2 regions of the Pseudomonas sp. GL-R-26 genome follow, and region 2 is predicted to be linked to the other one. Evidence: riboswitches for the same ligand, from Rfam matches in the RefSeq annotation. Region 2 holds a riboswitch; the other holds the start of a gene.

Region 1 (7,790 bases), on a different contig from region 2:
GCAGGCCGTCGCGGATCTGCGACTCTTTCAAATCGCACAGGTAAGTGTCGAGCCGTGGCAACCAGATCGCCGCGTCGGCATCGCTGTCGAGCTGTTCATCCAGTTGCAGTTCACGGTCGATGTGGGTGTCGCGTACCAGTTGCAAGATATCGCGCTGCAACTCTCGGGCACGACGCGGGTCGAGCAACTGCGCTTCGTAATATTCGTCCGCCAACAGTTCGAGATTACGTAGCGGGCCGTAGGTTTCGGCGCGGGTCAGCGGTGGCATCAGGTGATCGATGATCACGGCCTGGGTGCGCCGCTTGGCCTGGGCGCCCTCGCCCGGGTCGTTGACGATGAACGGATAGATGTTCGGCAGCGGCCCGAGCAAAGCATCTGGCCAGCAATGTTCCGACAGCCCCACGCCCTTGCCCGGCAGCCATTCGAGGTTGCCGTGCTTGCCGACGTGGATCACGCCGTGGGCGCCATACGTGTTGCGCAGCCAGAAGTAGAACGCCAGGTAACCGTGGGGCGGCACCAGGTCCGGGTCGTGATACACCGCGCTCGGGTCGACCTGATAACCCCGGGCCGGCTGAATGCCGACGAAGGTCAAGCCAAAACGCAGGCCGGCGATCATCATCCGTCCGCTGCGGCACATCGGGTCGCTTTCCGGCGCGCCCCAACGTTCGAGCACCGCCGCGCGGTTGGCTTCGGGCAGTGCATTGAACATCACCAGATAGTCATCCATGCCCAGGCTTTGCTGGCACGGACGCTGGTCGAGAGTCTCGAGATCGTTGCTGACGCCGCCCAGCAACTGCTGGATCAACGCGGTGCCGCTGTCCGGTAACTCAGCCGGCAATGGATAACCTTCGGCATGCAGCGCCCGCAGGATATTCAGCGCCGCTGCCGGGGTGTCGAGGCCGACGCCGTTGCCGATGCGGCCGTCGCGGGTCGGGTAATTGGCGAGAATCAAGGCAATGCGTTTTTCAGCATTGGGCACCCGTGCCAGATCGACCCAGCGCCGGGCCAGTTCGGCGACGAAATCCATGCGTTCCGGTTGTGGCCGGTAGCAAACCACATCCGACTGACTGCGCTCACTGCGCCACGCCAGGTCCTTGAAACTGATCGGGCGGCTGATGATGCGTCCGTCCAGCTCCGGCAAGGCAATGTGCATCGCCAGATCCCGAGGGCCAAGCCCCTGTTCGCTGGCGCGCCAGCCGGGTTCGTTATCCTGGGCGCAAATCGCCTGGATCACCGGAATATTGCGGCGAAACGGGCGCAGATGCGGTGCTTCGGGACTGGATTGGGCGAAGCCGGTGGTGTTCAGGATCACCGAGACGCTGGCCTCATCCAGCCAGTCCTCGACCGCGCAAAGACAACCGGGCTCTTTCAGGCTGGCCAGCGCAATCGGCAGCGGATTCAACCCCGCCGCCTGCAAGCGCTGGCAAAAAACATCAATGAACGCGGTGTTCGCCGCCTGCAAATGCGAGCGGTAAAACAGCACCGCCGCCACCGGTTGATCGGCGTGCCAATCGGCTTGCCAGTCGCTCAGTGCGGCGGAGTGTTTGTGCGGATGGTAAATCGCCGTGCGTGGCAGGGTTTGCGGCTCGCCCCAGGTGTAATCACGGGCCAGCCAGCGGTTGGCCAGACAGCGGAAGAAATCGAGGGCGTTGCCCATGCCCCCCTGGCGCAGAAACTGCCAAAGCCGGTCGCGATCCTCGGCGCCGACGGTGCTCAGGTCACTGAGCTCCGGATCCGGGCGATCATCGCCCGGCACCAAAATCACCTGCACGCCGCGCTGCGACAGTTCGACCAGACGCTCGATGCCGTAACGCCAATAGGCGATGCCGCCGTGCAGCGAAATCAGGATCACCCTGGCGTGACGCAGCACTTCATCGACGTACAAATCGACCGAGGCATGGTTCTGCACCTGCATCGGGTTGGCCAGGCGCACGCTCGGGTAATCGTCGGGCAACTGCTGCGCCGCTTCGGCGAGCAGCGCCAGGCTGGAGTCGCCGCTGCACAGGACCACCAGCTCGGCGGGGGTTTGTCCTAGGTCGGCAATGTTGTCATCCGACACGAAACCGCCGGGCTGGGTCCTGAGCAGGTGCATGGCTTACACGCTGAGCGCGGCGCGCAATTGCGCTTCGAGAACAGTGGCGTCCAGTTCCTGGCCGATCAGCACCAGGCGGGTGACTCGCGCTTCTTCGGCGCCCCACTGGCGGTCGAAATGCTTGTCGAAACGCGTGCCCACGCCCTGGATCAGCAGGCGCATCGGTTTGTTCGGGATCGCCGCAAAACCCTTGACCCGCAGGATGCCGTGCTGGACCACCAGTTGGGTCAGCGCATCCAGCAGCAGGCTTTCGTCGGCTTGCGGCAGTTCGATGGAGATCGAATCGAAGGCGTCGTGATCGTGGTCATCATGATCGTCGTCGCCATCGTGATGATGGTCGTGGTGGCTGTGACGGCTGTCGATGTGTTCTTCGGAGCCGGCACCCAGGCCGATCAGCACGTCCAGCGGCAGGCGACCGCTGCTGGCTTCAACGATTTTCACCGCTGGCGGCAATTCCTCGGCGACTTCCAGACGCACGCGGGCCAGGTCCGCCGGGTTGATCAGGTCGGTTTTGTTAAGGATCACCAGGTCAGCGCTGGCCAATTGGTCGGCAAACAGTTCGTGCAGCGGCGATTCGTGGTCCAGGTTCGGGTCTAGTTTGCGCTGAGCGTCGACCTGATCCGGGAACGCAGCGAAGGTGCCGGCGGCCACGGCCGGGCTGTCGACCACAGTGATCACCGCATCCACCGTGCAGGCACTGCGGATTTCCGGCCACTGGAAGGCCTGCACCAGCGGCTTGGGCAGGGCCAGACCGGAGGTTTCGATGAGGATGTGGTCAAGATCGCCGCGACGGGCCACCAGTTCGCGCATCACCGGGAAGAATTCTTCCTGGACGGTGCAGCACAGGCAACCGTTGGCCAGTTCATAGACACGGCCGTTGGCTTCTTCTTCGGTGCAACCGATGGAGCACTGCTTGAGGATTTCGCCGTCAATGCCCAACTCGCCAAATTCGTTGACGATCACCGCGATGCGGCGACCCTGGGCGTTGTCGAGCATGTGCCGCAGCAGCGTGGTTTTACCCGAGCCGAGAAAGCCTGTAACGATGGTGACGGGGAGTTTGGCCAGTGTTTTCATCGGATGCCCTATGGCTAATGTGGCGGGCATACGGGACGACGACCGGCAACGCGGACGCGCATGCCTGAAGAGTTCGCCACCGGATCACCCCGCCCGGTTGAAAGTGAGAATCTGTGACGAGGCAGGTCTCCTGGCTGACGGTGTGCCGGCCTTGAGCCTGGCATTCGCTGCGCCTTCCCGCCGGCCTCATGGATTGAGCCTGCAGTGGCGTGGCAACGAACATCACCGTTCACAGTTGCGGGGGCAGCCGCGGCATCGACCGCGTTCCCTTCTTAGCTTCGACAAACGCCGAAGAACCTCGAAAGCGCAAGGCTACGCATGGTCTTGGGGCGGGTCAATGCTTGCGATCCCTGTGGCGAACCTTAAATGCGAACCCTTGCCAATTGACGCCCAACCCCCGGCCATGCTCTCCTACACACCTTGTTACGGGTGCCCTTCACAGGGTGAAACGGGAAACCGGTGAATCATGTGCTTTACTCTTAAGCCATGTCAGTCCGGTGCTGCCCCCGCAACGGTAAGCGAGCGAAGCATCAGATCCACTGCGCCACTACGGCATGGGAAGGTGACGCTTTCAGGTTCAGGCCCAAGCCTTTGCCCCTCGTGAGCCCGGAGACCGGCCCGCAACACAAAGTGACCAGTACGATCACTGAACCAACAAACCCGCGGTGGGCGGGCGCTGTTCGAAACCTTGCGCGCCTGGTCGTGCGGGTTTTTGCATGCGCTCTTATTCCCCGCTGACAGACCAGAGGGAAACGCCATGTCGATCATCAGCAGCGCCGAACACACAGCCGCGAGCACCACCTCAACCCTGACCCAACGTCTGGCCACCGCCATCTGCGCGTCGATCCTGGGCGCGTGCCTTGTGTATTTTGCCGGTTTCTCGCACATCGAAGCGGTGCACAACGCCGCCCACGATACCCGTCACAGCTCCGCGTTCCCGTGCCATTGAGAGCTGTCGACATGATCAAGCGTATTGCGCAAACCGCAGGTTTCACCGGGCTGCTGGCCGCCCTGTTGCTGACCCTGCTGCAAAGCTTCTGGGTCGCCCCGCTGATTTTGCAGGCCGAGACCTACGAAAAAGCCGAACCGGCCGCTGTTGAAATGCATGAACACGCCGACGGTGCGATGGCTGCCCACACCCACGATGCGCAAGCCTGGGAGCCGGAAGACGGCTGGCAGCGCGTGCTGTCGACCACCGGCGGTAACCTGGTGGTGGCCGTCGGTTTCGCCCTGATGCTGGCCGGCCTGTACACCTTGCGTGCGCCGACCAAAACCTCGCAGGGCCTGCTCTGGGGCCTGGCCGGTTACGCGACCTTCGTGCTCGCACCGACCCTCGGCCTGCCACCGGAACTGCCAGGTACTGCCGCCGCCGATCTGGCACAGCGGCAACTGTGGTGGATCGGTACGGCCGCGTCCACTGCCGTCGGTATCGCCCTGATCGTATTCAGCCGTCACTGGCTGATGAAAGTCCTCGGCGCGGCGATCCTCGCCGTTCCCCATGTGATTGGCGCGCCGCAACCGGAGGTGCATTCGATGCTCGCTCCAGAGGCGCTGGAAGCCCAGTTCAAAATCGCTTCGCAACTGACCAACGTGGCGTTCTGGCTGACCCTGGGCCTGATCAGCGCCTGGTTGTTCCGTCGCAAAAGCGATGGCCAGTACCACGCATGACGGATATCAGCACAGCGCCGACCCTGGTGGTCGGCCTGGGCTGCCAGCGCGGCTGCCCTGTCAGCACGTTGCTGGCGCTGCTCGATCAGGCGCTGGAGGCACACCAGATTGCTCGTCATGAAATCAAGGCGCTGGCCAGCATCGATTCGAAGCGCGACGAACCTGCGTTAATCGAACTGGCTCAGCAGCTTGGCCTGGAATTGATGTATTTCAGCAGTGAACAACTGGCCGTTTATGAACCGCAACTCAGTCATCAATCGCAAATAGCCTTTGAACGCACCGGTTGCTACGGCGTGGCGGAAAGCGCCGCACTGGCCCTGGCCGAACAACTGGCCCAGGCCCCGGCAAAACTGCTGATTCCACGACAAAAATACGCCCAGGCAACCCTGGCATTGGCCGGCGCTGCGTAAAAAACCGATAATCCCCCGCTTTGATCATGAACATTCTTCATCTGAAGCCCTGTTCAGCCCCTTTTTCCCCACAGGAACCGACGATGACCGTCTACTTCATTGGCGCAGGTCCCGGCGACCCCGAACTGATTACCGTCAAGGGCCAGCGGCTGATTCGCAGCTGCCCGGTGATCATTTATGCCGGTTCCCTGGTGCCTGCCGCCGTACTGGAAGGTCACTGTGCCGAACAAGTGGTCAACAGCGCCGAACTGCACCTGGAACAGATCATCGACCTGATCAAGACTGCCCACGCCAAAGGCCAGGATGTGGCCCGGGTGCACTCCGGCGATCCGAGCCTGTATGGCGCCATCGGCGAGCAGATTCGCTATCTGCGTGAGCTGGGCATTGCGTTCGAAATCGTACCCGGCGTGACGGCCACAGCCGCTTGCGCAGCGCTTTTGGGCGCAGAACTGACGCTGCCGGACGTTTCGCAAAGCGTGATCCTGACGCGCTACGCCGACAAGACCGCCATGCCTCCCGGAGAGGAATTCTCCAGCCTGGCGCAGCACGGCGCGACCATGGCGATTCATTTGGGGGTTAATCACCTGGCGAAGATCGTTGAAGAACTGCTACCCCATTACGGCGCCGATTGCCCGATTGCGGTGGTTCACCGTGCGAGCTGGCCGGATCAGGATTGGGTGGTGGGCACGCTTGAGGATATTGCCGGGAAGGTTGAAGCCAAGGGCTTTCGCCGTACGGCGTTGATTCTGGTGGGTCGGGTGCTGGGCAGCGATAACTTCAGCGAGTCGTCACTGTATCGCGCGGGGCATGCGCATCTCTACAGACCCTGAAAGCACCTGTGGCGAGGGAGCTTGCTCCCGCTGGACCGCAAAGCGGTCCCAACATCAGCCAACGCATTCATCACGGGAAAATGCATTGACTGATTTTGTGATGGCTATGCCATCAAGCGGGAGCAAGCTCCCTCGCCACAGCGCCGTTTTTTCGTTTCGCAGCGAACACCTTAGTAGTAGGCGTTTTCTTTCTGCGTGTGGTCGGTCACGTCGCGAACACCTTTCAGCTCCGGGATGCGCTCGAGCAGAGTGCGCTCAATGCCTTCCTTCAGCGTCACGTCGGCCTGGCCGCAGCCCTGGCAACCACCGCCGAACTGCAGGACAGCGATGCCGTCTTCGACCACATCGATCAGGCTGACCTGACCACCGTGGCTGGCCAGCCCCGGGTTGATCTCGGTTTGCAGGTAGTAGTTGATGCGCTCGTTGACCGGGCTGTCGGCGTTGACCATCGGTACCTTGGCGTTTGGCGCCTTGATGGTCAGCTGGCCGCCCATGCGGTCGGTGGCGTAGTCGACAACGGCATCGTCCAGGAAGGCTTCGCTGAAGTGGTCGATGTACGCGGTGAAGCTTTTGAGCCCCAGCGCGGTGTCTTCGGGTTTTTCTTCGCCCGGCTTGCAGTAGGCAATGCAGGTTTCGGCGTACTGGGTGCCAGGCTGGGTGATGAAGACGCGGATGCCGATGCCCGGGGTGTTCTGCTTGGAGAGCAGATCAGCCAGGTAATCGTGGGCGGCGTCAGTGATGGTAATAGCGGTCATGGAAACTCCTCGCAGGCTTGGGCGCAGTTTACGCCAATCAACGCGCCGGACAAAGTCCTAGTATTTTTGTCGGGAAAAGAAACACCAATCACCCTGTGTGAGCGGGCTTTTGTGGCGAGGGGGCTCCACACCCACAGGGGATCTGCGTCCTGTCAGAGGTTCTCGTAGCGGTTCATGTCCAGCACGCCCTCTTCCACCGGATCGTTTTCGTGGATGTAGCGACTCAGGTCATGGAAATAAGGCCAGAATTGCGGATGACTGCGGCGTATGCCCCAACGTTCGACGATTTTCTCGAAGCTGTCGGTATCCTTGGCGCTTTCCATCGCATCCACGAACGCCGGCACTTGCCCGGCCGGGATGTTGAACATGAAGTTCGGGTAGCTGCTCAGCACGCCAGGGAAAATCGTCAGGGTGTCGAGTCCCGGCTGATAGCGCAGCGATTCACCGAGCAAAAACGCCACGTTACTGTGGGCACGGTTACGCAACAGGCTGTAGACCTCACGCTTGCCGCTGCTGGTTTCGATACGCAACATAGTGGCTTCCGGCAACTGATCGATGACCTTCAGCCCGGCGGCCGGACGCGAAGTCAGACGGCTCAGCGCCTGCTCGGCATTTTGCAGGTCCGGATCGATGTTCGGCCGCGAACAGTAAGCGCCGTCGCAGCGATTGATCGGGTCGGGCCTGGCATTAAGGTCGCCGTATCGGGCCAGCAACTGATTGGCAAAGTCACGCTTGGGATCAGCCGGATTGAGTTTCAGCGCGGTCGGCGAGTCGTCATCGATGGTCTCGTAGTCGAGCCACATCTTGAATTTGCCACTGTTCTGATACCAGTCGTCAAGGTAGCCATCCCGAGAATCGGCGGGCATCAGGCGCAGGAAATTCTGCTCGGCGCCGTTGCGGATCAGGTCGAAATACAAGCGCGTCTGGGCTTGGTGGGACAGGTTGCCGAACACATCGAAGT
Region 2 (7,790 bases):
CATGTCGCGGCGCTCGGCGATGGCGCGATAGACCGCTGCGCGTTCGGCTTCAGAGAATGCGTTGTCGCTCATGGCCGCTTCGCGAGCAGGCTCGCTCCCACAGGGTTTTGGTCCGGCGCAAACAGTGCGGCAATCGCCGAGGGGTTCGACGGAAAATAAAAGTGCACATACGAGGCAGTCATCCGCCCCTCACGGTAGACCGCCTCCGCTCCGCGCCCGCCGTTAGGGCTCAAGCCCCGGGCAATCGGCCCCAGTTCAGTGCTGGTCAGCGAATGGTGATAGGTGTGCCCGCGCAGCGAACCTTCCGGCAATTCCACCGCCTGCAACGCCAGCGCCGCCAGACGCTTTTGCATCACCGCATTACCGGCCAGCAAGCCAACCAGTTCGGCGCGAGTGCCCTCGACGTCGGTCAGGGAATCGAGCAGATACAGCATGCCGCCACACTCGGCGAGCAATGGCTTGCCGGCGGCGTGGTGCGCGCGGATTGCGTCGAGCATCGCGGTGTTTTGCGCCAGCGCAACATGGTGCAGCTCCGGGTAACCACCCGGCAGATACAGGCTGTCCGCCTCCGGCAACGCTGGGTCGCGGATCGGCGAGAAGAACGACAACTCGGCGCCCATCGCCCGCAGCAGATCCAGGCTCGCGCCGTAGGTGAACGCAAAGGCTTCATCGCGGGCGACGGCAATTCGCACACCGGCCAGCAGCGGTTCGACTGCGATGACATCAGGGGCAGCGAACTCGACTGCCGGCGGCAGTGCGACCTCGCAACTGCTGGCCAGGGCATCGGCGGCCGCATCGAGGCGCAGGTCGAGATCGTTCAACTCACTGGCCTGCACCAGCCCCAGGTGCCGGCTCGGCAATTCGATCCCGGTTTCCCGGGACAGCGCGCCGTACCAGCGCAAGCCTTCAGTCAGGCTGCCTTCGAGCAGTTGCGCGTGACGCAGCGTGCCGACACGATTGGCCAGCACGCCGGCGAACGGCAAATCCGGCTGATAACGCGCCAGCCCCAGGGCCAGCGCGCCGAAGGTCTGGGCCATGGCGGTGCCATCGATCACACCCAGCACCGGCACACCGAAATGCCGCGCCAGATCGGCGCTCGACGGCGTACCGTCGAACAGTCCCATGACGCCTTCGATCAAGATCAGATCCGCTTCAGCAGCGGCTTCCCACAGCAACCGGCGACTCTCCTGTTCGCCGACCATCCACATGTCCAGTTGATACACCGGCGCACCGCTGGCGCGTTCGAGGATCATCGGATCGAGAAAGTCGGGGCCGCACTTGAACACACGGACCTTGCGCCCCTGATTGCGATGCAATCGGGCCAGCGCCGCGGTGACGGTGGTCTTGCCCTGACCGGAAGCCGGCGCGGCAATCAGTACCGCCGGACAGTGTCGAGGCTGACTCACAATTCGACGCCTTTCTGCGCTTTGATCCCGGCTTGAAAGGCGTGTTTGATCACGCCCATTTCGGTGACGGTGTCGGCCATCTCGATCATTTCCGGCTTGGCGGCACGACCGGTGACCACCACGTGTTGCATCGGCGGTCGGGCCTGCAAGTCGCTGAGCACCTGATCGAGATCGAGGTAGCCGTGCTTGAGGGCGATGTTCAGCTCATCGAGCACCACCAGGCCGATGGACGGATCGCGCAGCAATTGCTGCGACACCACCCAGGCGGCTTCAGCGGCGGCGATGTCGCGCTGGCGGTCCTGGGTTTCCCAGGTAAAGCCTTCGCCCATCACGTGAAATCGCACCTGCTCGGGAAAGCGCCGGAAGAACAACTCTTCGCCCGTGCTATTGCGGCCCTTGATGAACTGCACCACGCCGCATTGCATGCCGTGCCCCATGGCGCGGGCGAGCATGCCGAAAGCCGAACTGCTCTTGCCCTTGCCGTTGCCGGTCAGCACCAGCAGCAGGCCACACTCGTTCGGGGAATTGGCGATGCGCTCGTCGATCACGGCTTTTTTGCGCTGCATGCGCGCCAGGTGGCGTTCGTCACGATCGGGGGTATCAGTCATGGGGGAGCTCTCCGTTGAGGCAGGAATAACGGCGGGCAGGCACAAGAATAGAAGGCAAAAAGCCTGGCATCGCCCACCGTGATGCCGCTGGATGAATCAGGCCGGTCTCCGGGCTCATGAGTGGCGCAGGGCCAGACTGTGCACCTTCCCGCATCGATTCGACACAGTGGCATCAGACACAGTTTTCACTCATTTACCGTTGCGGGGGCAGCGCCGGAATTGCGGGCCTTCGACCAACAGAAGGACTCACTCACCGGCTTCCCTGTTTCACTCTGTCGACCCAAGCCACAGAGCACCTGAAACAAGCCGCGAAGGTTAGAGGGTTGGGGGTGGAGCGTCAATTAAAGCCGGGAGGCCATCGACCGAATAACTGCTATCCATCAATAAACTGACGTCAATCTTGTGCCACGCTCTCAGCAGTGATATCAAAGAGCCACAATCTCACAACACAACAACAAGGGTGAGCCCATGCAAGGCATGATCATCAGCAATCCAAAGCTGGAATTCCTGCGCCCGGTGCTCGAGCACTGGTTCGAATGCATCGACCGTTACAACGCCGTCCGCGGTGATGGCGACACGCCGTACTGGCACGACGAAAAAGCCAATCTCGGACTGCTGTCTGCCGCCGCCTGGATGGCCGAGATGGTCACGCTGCAACAGACGCCCACCCGCAAGCAGACCGAAGAAGGCGAACGCAACGGCCGCGCCGACCTGCTCCTGGCCTCCCCCGAAACCCGCGCCTACATCCAGACCAGCCAGCGCTGGCCACGGGTCAACAGCCTCAACCTGTCCCAGGCCCTGCTCGACATCGCCAGCGATGCGAAGCGCCTGAGCCACGCCAGCGACCTGAAACTCGGCTGCCTGTTCGTCGCCCCGCAAAAAGCCCAGCAGGGCGCCACACCGGAAGAACTCCAGGACATGGTCGACGACCTGCAAAAGGAACACACCTGCGCTGTCGCCTGGTATTTCCCTTATGCCTACCGCAAGTTGCGCAACGAAGCCGGCAACTATCACCCCGGCATTGCAGTGCTGTTCAAGGAAGCTCGCGGCTGAGGGTTGAACCATCGGACGACAATGCTTCTCTATGATTAGAACAAGGCATTCATAGGGAAGACCAGCATGCGCACGCCCCCGCTCGCTCTCGTTATCGCGCTCTGCGGAGGGCTCGCCGCTTGTGGCGAGACCTCCCGCCTGCAAGTCTCCGACGGTACCGGCCCGTCACCCCAACTACCAGAACCCAACAAGACACTGGTTCCGACCGTGAACATCGCCCCGGCCATCGGCTGGCCACAAGGTGCGAAACCCGTCGCCGCCACGGGCACTCAAGTGACTGCTTTTGCCGAAGACCTGGATCACCCCCGCTGGCTTTATGTGCTGCCCAATGGCGACGTGCTGGTGGCGGAAACCGCCGCGCCACCCAAACCCGAAGACGGCAATGGCATTCGCGGCTGGGTCATGAAGAAAGTCATGGGGCGTGCCGGCTCTACCGTGCCCAGCCCGAACCGCATCACGTTACTGCGGGACAAGGATCACGATGGCTTCGCGGAAACCCGCACAGTGTTTCTGCAAAACCTCAATTCCCCCTTCGGCATGACGCTGGTCGGCAACGACCTGTACGTGGCCGACACTGACAGCCTGCTGCGATTCCATTATGAAAACGGCGATACGCAGATCAAGTCACCAGCCATCAAGGTGATTGACCTGCCGGGCGGCCCTCTGAACCACCACTGGACCAAAAACGTCATTGCCAGCAAGGACGGCAGCAAGCTGTACGTCTCCGTGGGTTCCAACAGCAACGTCGCCGAAAACGGCATGGACAAGGAAGAAGGTCGCGCAGCGATCTGGGAAGTGGACCGTGCCACGGGCCGGCACCGGATCTTCGCCTCCGGTCTGCGCAACCCCAACGGCATGGCCTGGGAACCGCACAGTGGCGCGCTGTGGACCGCGGTCAACGAACGGGATGAAATCGGCGGCGATCTGGTACCTGACTACATCACCTCGGTGAAGGACGGCGCGTTCTATGGCTGGCCGTTCAGTTACTACGGCCAACATGTCGATATTCGCGTTGAACCGCAAAACCCGGACCTGGTGGCCAAGGCTATCGCTCCGGACTACGCCGTCGGCCCGCACACGGCGTCACTGGGCCTGACCTTCGCCGAAAACAGCAAGTTGCCGCCGCCGTTCACCCAAGGGGCATTCATCGGGCAGCACGGTTCATGGAACCGCAACCCCCGCAGTGGCTACAAAGTGATTTTCGTACCGTTCAGCGCAGGCAAACCTGTCGGAAAGCCCGTTGAAGTGCTCACAGGTTTTCTCAACGACAAGGACCAAGCCATGGGCCGCCCGGTGGGCGTGGTGATCGACCGGCAGGGTGACCTGTTGGTGGCCGATGATGTGGGGAACAAGGTGTGGCGGGTGTCGGCAGTCAAGTAAGTCACTTGACCTGTGGGAGCGGGGCTCAGCGTTTGCGACAGAGTGTGAGCCCGTCACCCAACGGCAACAACGACAGATCCACCCGCGCATCCACTTTCAAGGCCTGGTTGAGCGCCTGGATCGCCCGGGTGTCCGCGCTCTCGGGATTGGCCTCAAGCACGCGCCCGCTCCACAGGGTGTTATCGAACACCGCCAGCCCACCGACCCGCAGCAATTGCAGGGCGTGTTCCAGATAAGCCGGGTAGTTGGCCTTGTCGGCATCAATGAAAACCAGGTCGTACTGCCCGCCCTGCCCTTGTCGCTCAAGCTCGGCGAGGGTTTCCAGTGCCGGGGCCAGTCGCAGGTCAATCCGCCCGGCGAGCCCCGCTTCTTGCCAGTAGCGCCGCGCGATGGCGTTGTAGTCGCCGGGGATATCACAGCAAATCAGCGAACCCTCAGCAGGCAATGCCGCCGCCATGCACAGTGCGCTGTAGCCGGTAAAGGTGCCGACTTCGAGCAAGCGCCTGGCCCCCGTCAGTTTCACCAGTAAAGCAAGAAACTGCCCCTGCTCAGGCGCCACCTGCCAGCGTGCCATCGGCAACGCCTGGGTCTCATCGCGCAAGCGCTTGAGCAGAGGCGTTTCGCGCAGGGAAACATCGAGCAGGTATTGGTACAGGTCGTCGTCGAGATTGAGCGTGCGAGCCGTCATGACCATCAGCTCCGAACGTTACGGATTGCGCGCCAAATGTTCAGGCTGCAGAACACGCTTGGCGCTCAGGTAAGCCTTTTGCCAATACGCCTTGGACAGGCTGTCGAGCTTCACGGTGCCGCCCGTGGCCGGCGCGTGGACGAAGCGCCCTTCTCCCACGTAGATGCCGGCATGACTGACCTGGGAGCCGCCATTGGTGGCGAAGAAAAGCAGGTCGCCGGTCTGCAGGCCTTCCTTGCCCACATTCGCCGCTTGCATGGAGATCATCTCGCGAGTGGTGCGCGGCAAGGCAATACCGGCGACATCACGGTACACATAAGCGATCAGGCCACTGCAATCAAATCCGGAATCCGGCGTATTGCCACCCCAGCGATAAGGCGTGCCCACCAATCCGAGCGCGCGAAACAGCACGTCTTCCGCTTCAGGCGAAAAAGCTTGAGGGGAACCAAATACGATAGGAGCGCGAACCACCGGCGCAGGCGGCGGTGTGCGGCTGGCGCAGGCACTGAGCAGCGCTGCGAAGAACATGATTGCGAGGCGGGCCGACGTCGTCATAAGCAGAACATCCTGATCTGGCTGCGGCTTTTTCTGCGGGGAGCGCAGAAAAGAAAACCGCCTGCGTTGGACGCAGGCGGTTTGCCATCATTTGTAGATCAAGATTCTAGCGGCTACACGACAAACTTCAAGTAAGACTTTAAGTTCGCCCTACAAATTGTCAGCTTATTTTCGTGCAGTGACGATTGGCGACGCGTTAGGCGCCATTGCCAGGGCGCGCTTGGCCTCGATGAAGGTCTTGCTCCAGTAGCTGTCGCCCAGACTATCGATGCGCACACCACCGCTGCGGCGGCTGCTGGAGTGGATGAACTGATTGTCGCCCAGGTAGATCCCGGCGTGACTGACGCGACCACGACGACCGTTGGTTGCGAAGAACAGCAGGTCGCCCGGCTCAAGCTTGCTGCGCGAGACCAGCGGAGCGTCCACGTTGATCATTTCGCGGGTGGAGCGTGGCAGGTTCATGCCCGCTTCTTCGCGGAACAGGTAACCAATGAAACCACTGCAATCGAAGCCGGCTTCAGAAGTACCGCCGAAACGGTAACGGGTACCGATCAGGGACATGCCACGTTCGAGGATGCTGTCGGCCAGGACTGGAAGCTGGTAGGACTTGCCGCCAGCGAAGTCTGCGAGTTCTTTTTCGGTAGCCAGCTCTTCTTGAAAGAGAGCGGAAGACTGGGCAGTGGCCGAGTTTTGAACCTGCTGTTGCGGAGTTTGCTGGGCCACTGGAGTGTGGGCAGCGCAACCGAACAACAGGGTAACGAGTGCGAGAGGCACGAGGGGTGCGAAGCGATTTAGCATGGGCACGACCGTGGCTGAAGTTGTAAAGAAGCCGAGACTATGCCCGCTATCAACCTCATTTGCAAATTCAATCGATCTTTTTGTGACTTATCCGTTTCTCGTTTACATCTAAGCGCTTAAGCCCATTTAAAACATACACGCGGCCTGCAACCTGGCAGGAAAGCGGGATTTCTGGCGCCTGAAAGATGCCGAACCGGCTAAAAGTCCCGGTTTCAGCGGGTTTACCAGCCGAGGGTTTCTTTCAAAAACGGGATTGTCAGCTTGCGCTGAGCCTGGAGGGAGGCCTGGTCGAGACGCTCGAGCAGCTCGAAAAGTGCGCTCATGCTGCGGGTACCGCGAGTCAGAATGAAATGCCCGACTTCATCGGTCAGATGCAGGCCGCGACGAGATGCGCGCAATTGCAGGGCACGCAATTTGTCCTCATCGGACAGCGGGCGCATCTGGAAGATCAAGGCCAGGGTCAGGCGGGATTTGAGATCCGCCAGCTTCACTGGCAGCTCACGCGGGGATGTCGATGCGGCAATCAGCAAACGTCGACCGCTGTCACGCAAGCGATTGAACAGATGGAACAGCGCCTCTTCCCAGTCCGCTCGCCCGGCAACCACTTGCAAATCATCCAGGCAGACCAGTTCGTACTGTTCGAGGTTGTCGAGGATTTCAATGCCGCGATCGAGCAGCTCGGCCAACGGCAGGTACACCGCAGGCTCCCCCATTTGCTCGAAGCGCAGGCAGGCGGCCTGCAACAGGTGCGTACGCCCGACCCCGTCCTTACCCCAGAGGTAGATCAGGCTTTCGGTCCAGCCGGCGTCGGCTTCGCACAGCCGCTCGACATAGCCGAGTGCAGCGGCATTGGCGCCTGGGTAGTAGTTGATAAAGGTGGCGTCGTCACGCAGACGCACACCTAGGGGCAGCTGAATCGGTTTCATGCTGACTGAACAGTTCCAAAGGAACCGTTAGTGGCCTCTGTGTAAAGTTTGCGAAGTTTATACCCGTGAAGCGGACCGCACAATGCGACAGACCACAAGCAAAATCAAAGGTTTGCGTTAATGCACCGGTTTTGTGGCAGATTCTTTGGCGGTGCATGTGACAGTCGGGCGACGCCAGCAGGCTGACCTGGTACGAACCGGGGCAGCCTGCCATCGCCCATTGACGCCCCTTACATCTGCGGCTCGTCGGCTCCTCCGTAGATTTCCGAATCCTTATACAAATCATGCACATGCCGCACCAGCACCATGATCACCGCGGCGACCGGCAATGCCAGTAACACACCGGTAAAGCCAAACAGTTCACCACCGGCCAGGA

What was found. Region 2 has a riboswitch for cobalamin ahead of cobO (cob(I)yrinic acid a,c-diamide adenosyltransferase). Riboswitches for the same ligand answer to the same signal wherever they lie in the genome.
Region 1: another riboswitch for cobalamin. It lies ahead of KGA96_RS19440 (CbtB domain-containing protein); the one in region 2 lies ahead of cobO (cob(I)yrinic acid a,c-diamide adenosyltransferase).

What each region holds. Positions count from the first base shown of each region.
Region 1 covers NZ_JAGYGI010000018.1:98,708-106,497, reverse strand. Annotated here, with positions in the region: gene cobN (cobaltochelatase subunit CobN) at 1-2,092, opposite strand, end outside; gene cobW (cobalamin biosynthesis protein CobW) at 2,096-3,166, opposite strand; cobalamin riboswitch at 3,269-3,482, opposite strand; cobalamin riboswitch at 3,577-3,803, shown strand; gene KGA96_RS19440 (CbtB domain-containing protein) at 3,924-4,115, shown strand; gene KGA96_RS19435 (CbtA family protein) at 4,127-4,834, shown strand; gene KGA96_RS19430 (cobalamin biosynthesis protein) at 4,831-5,244, shown strand; gene cobM (precorrin-4 C(11)-methyltransferase) at 5,328-6,074, shown strand; gene nfuA (Fe-S biogenesis protein NfuA) at 6,245-6,829, opposite strand; gene KGA96_RS19415 (fatty acid cis/trans isomerase) at 6,982-7,790, opposite strand, start outside.
Region 2 covers NZ_JAGYGI010000021.1:90,551-98,340, reverse strand. Annotated here, with positions in the region: gene bluB (5,6-dimethylbenzimidazole synthase) at 1-72, opposite strand, end outside; gene KGA96_RS21125 (cobyrinate a,c-diamide synthase) at 69-1,406, opposite strand; gene cobO (cob(I)yrinic acid a,c-diamide adenosyltransferase) at 1,403-2,014, opposite strand; cobalamin riboswitch at 2,096-2,329, opposite strand; gene KGA96_RS21115 (hypothetical protein) at 2,483-3,067, shown strand; gene KGA96_RS21110 (PQQ-dependent sugar dehydrogenase) at 3,134-4,447, shown strand; gene KGA96_RS21105 (O-methyltransferase) at 4,473-5,135, opposite strand; gene KGA96_RS21100 (C40 family peptidase) at 5,154-5,690, opposite strand; gene KGA96_RS21095 (C40 family peptidase) at 5,856-6,488, opposite strand; gene hda (DnaA regulatory inactivator Hda) at 6,710-7,414, opposite strand; gene KGA96_RS21085 (AI-2E family transporter) at 7,645-7,790, opposite strand, start outside.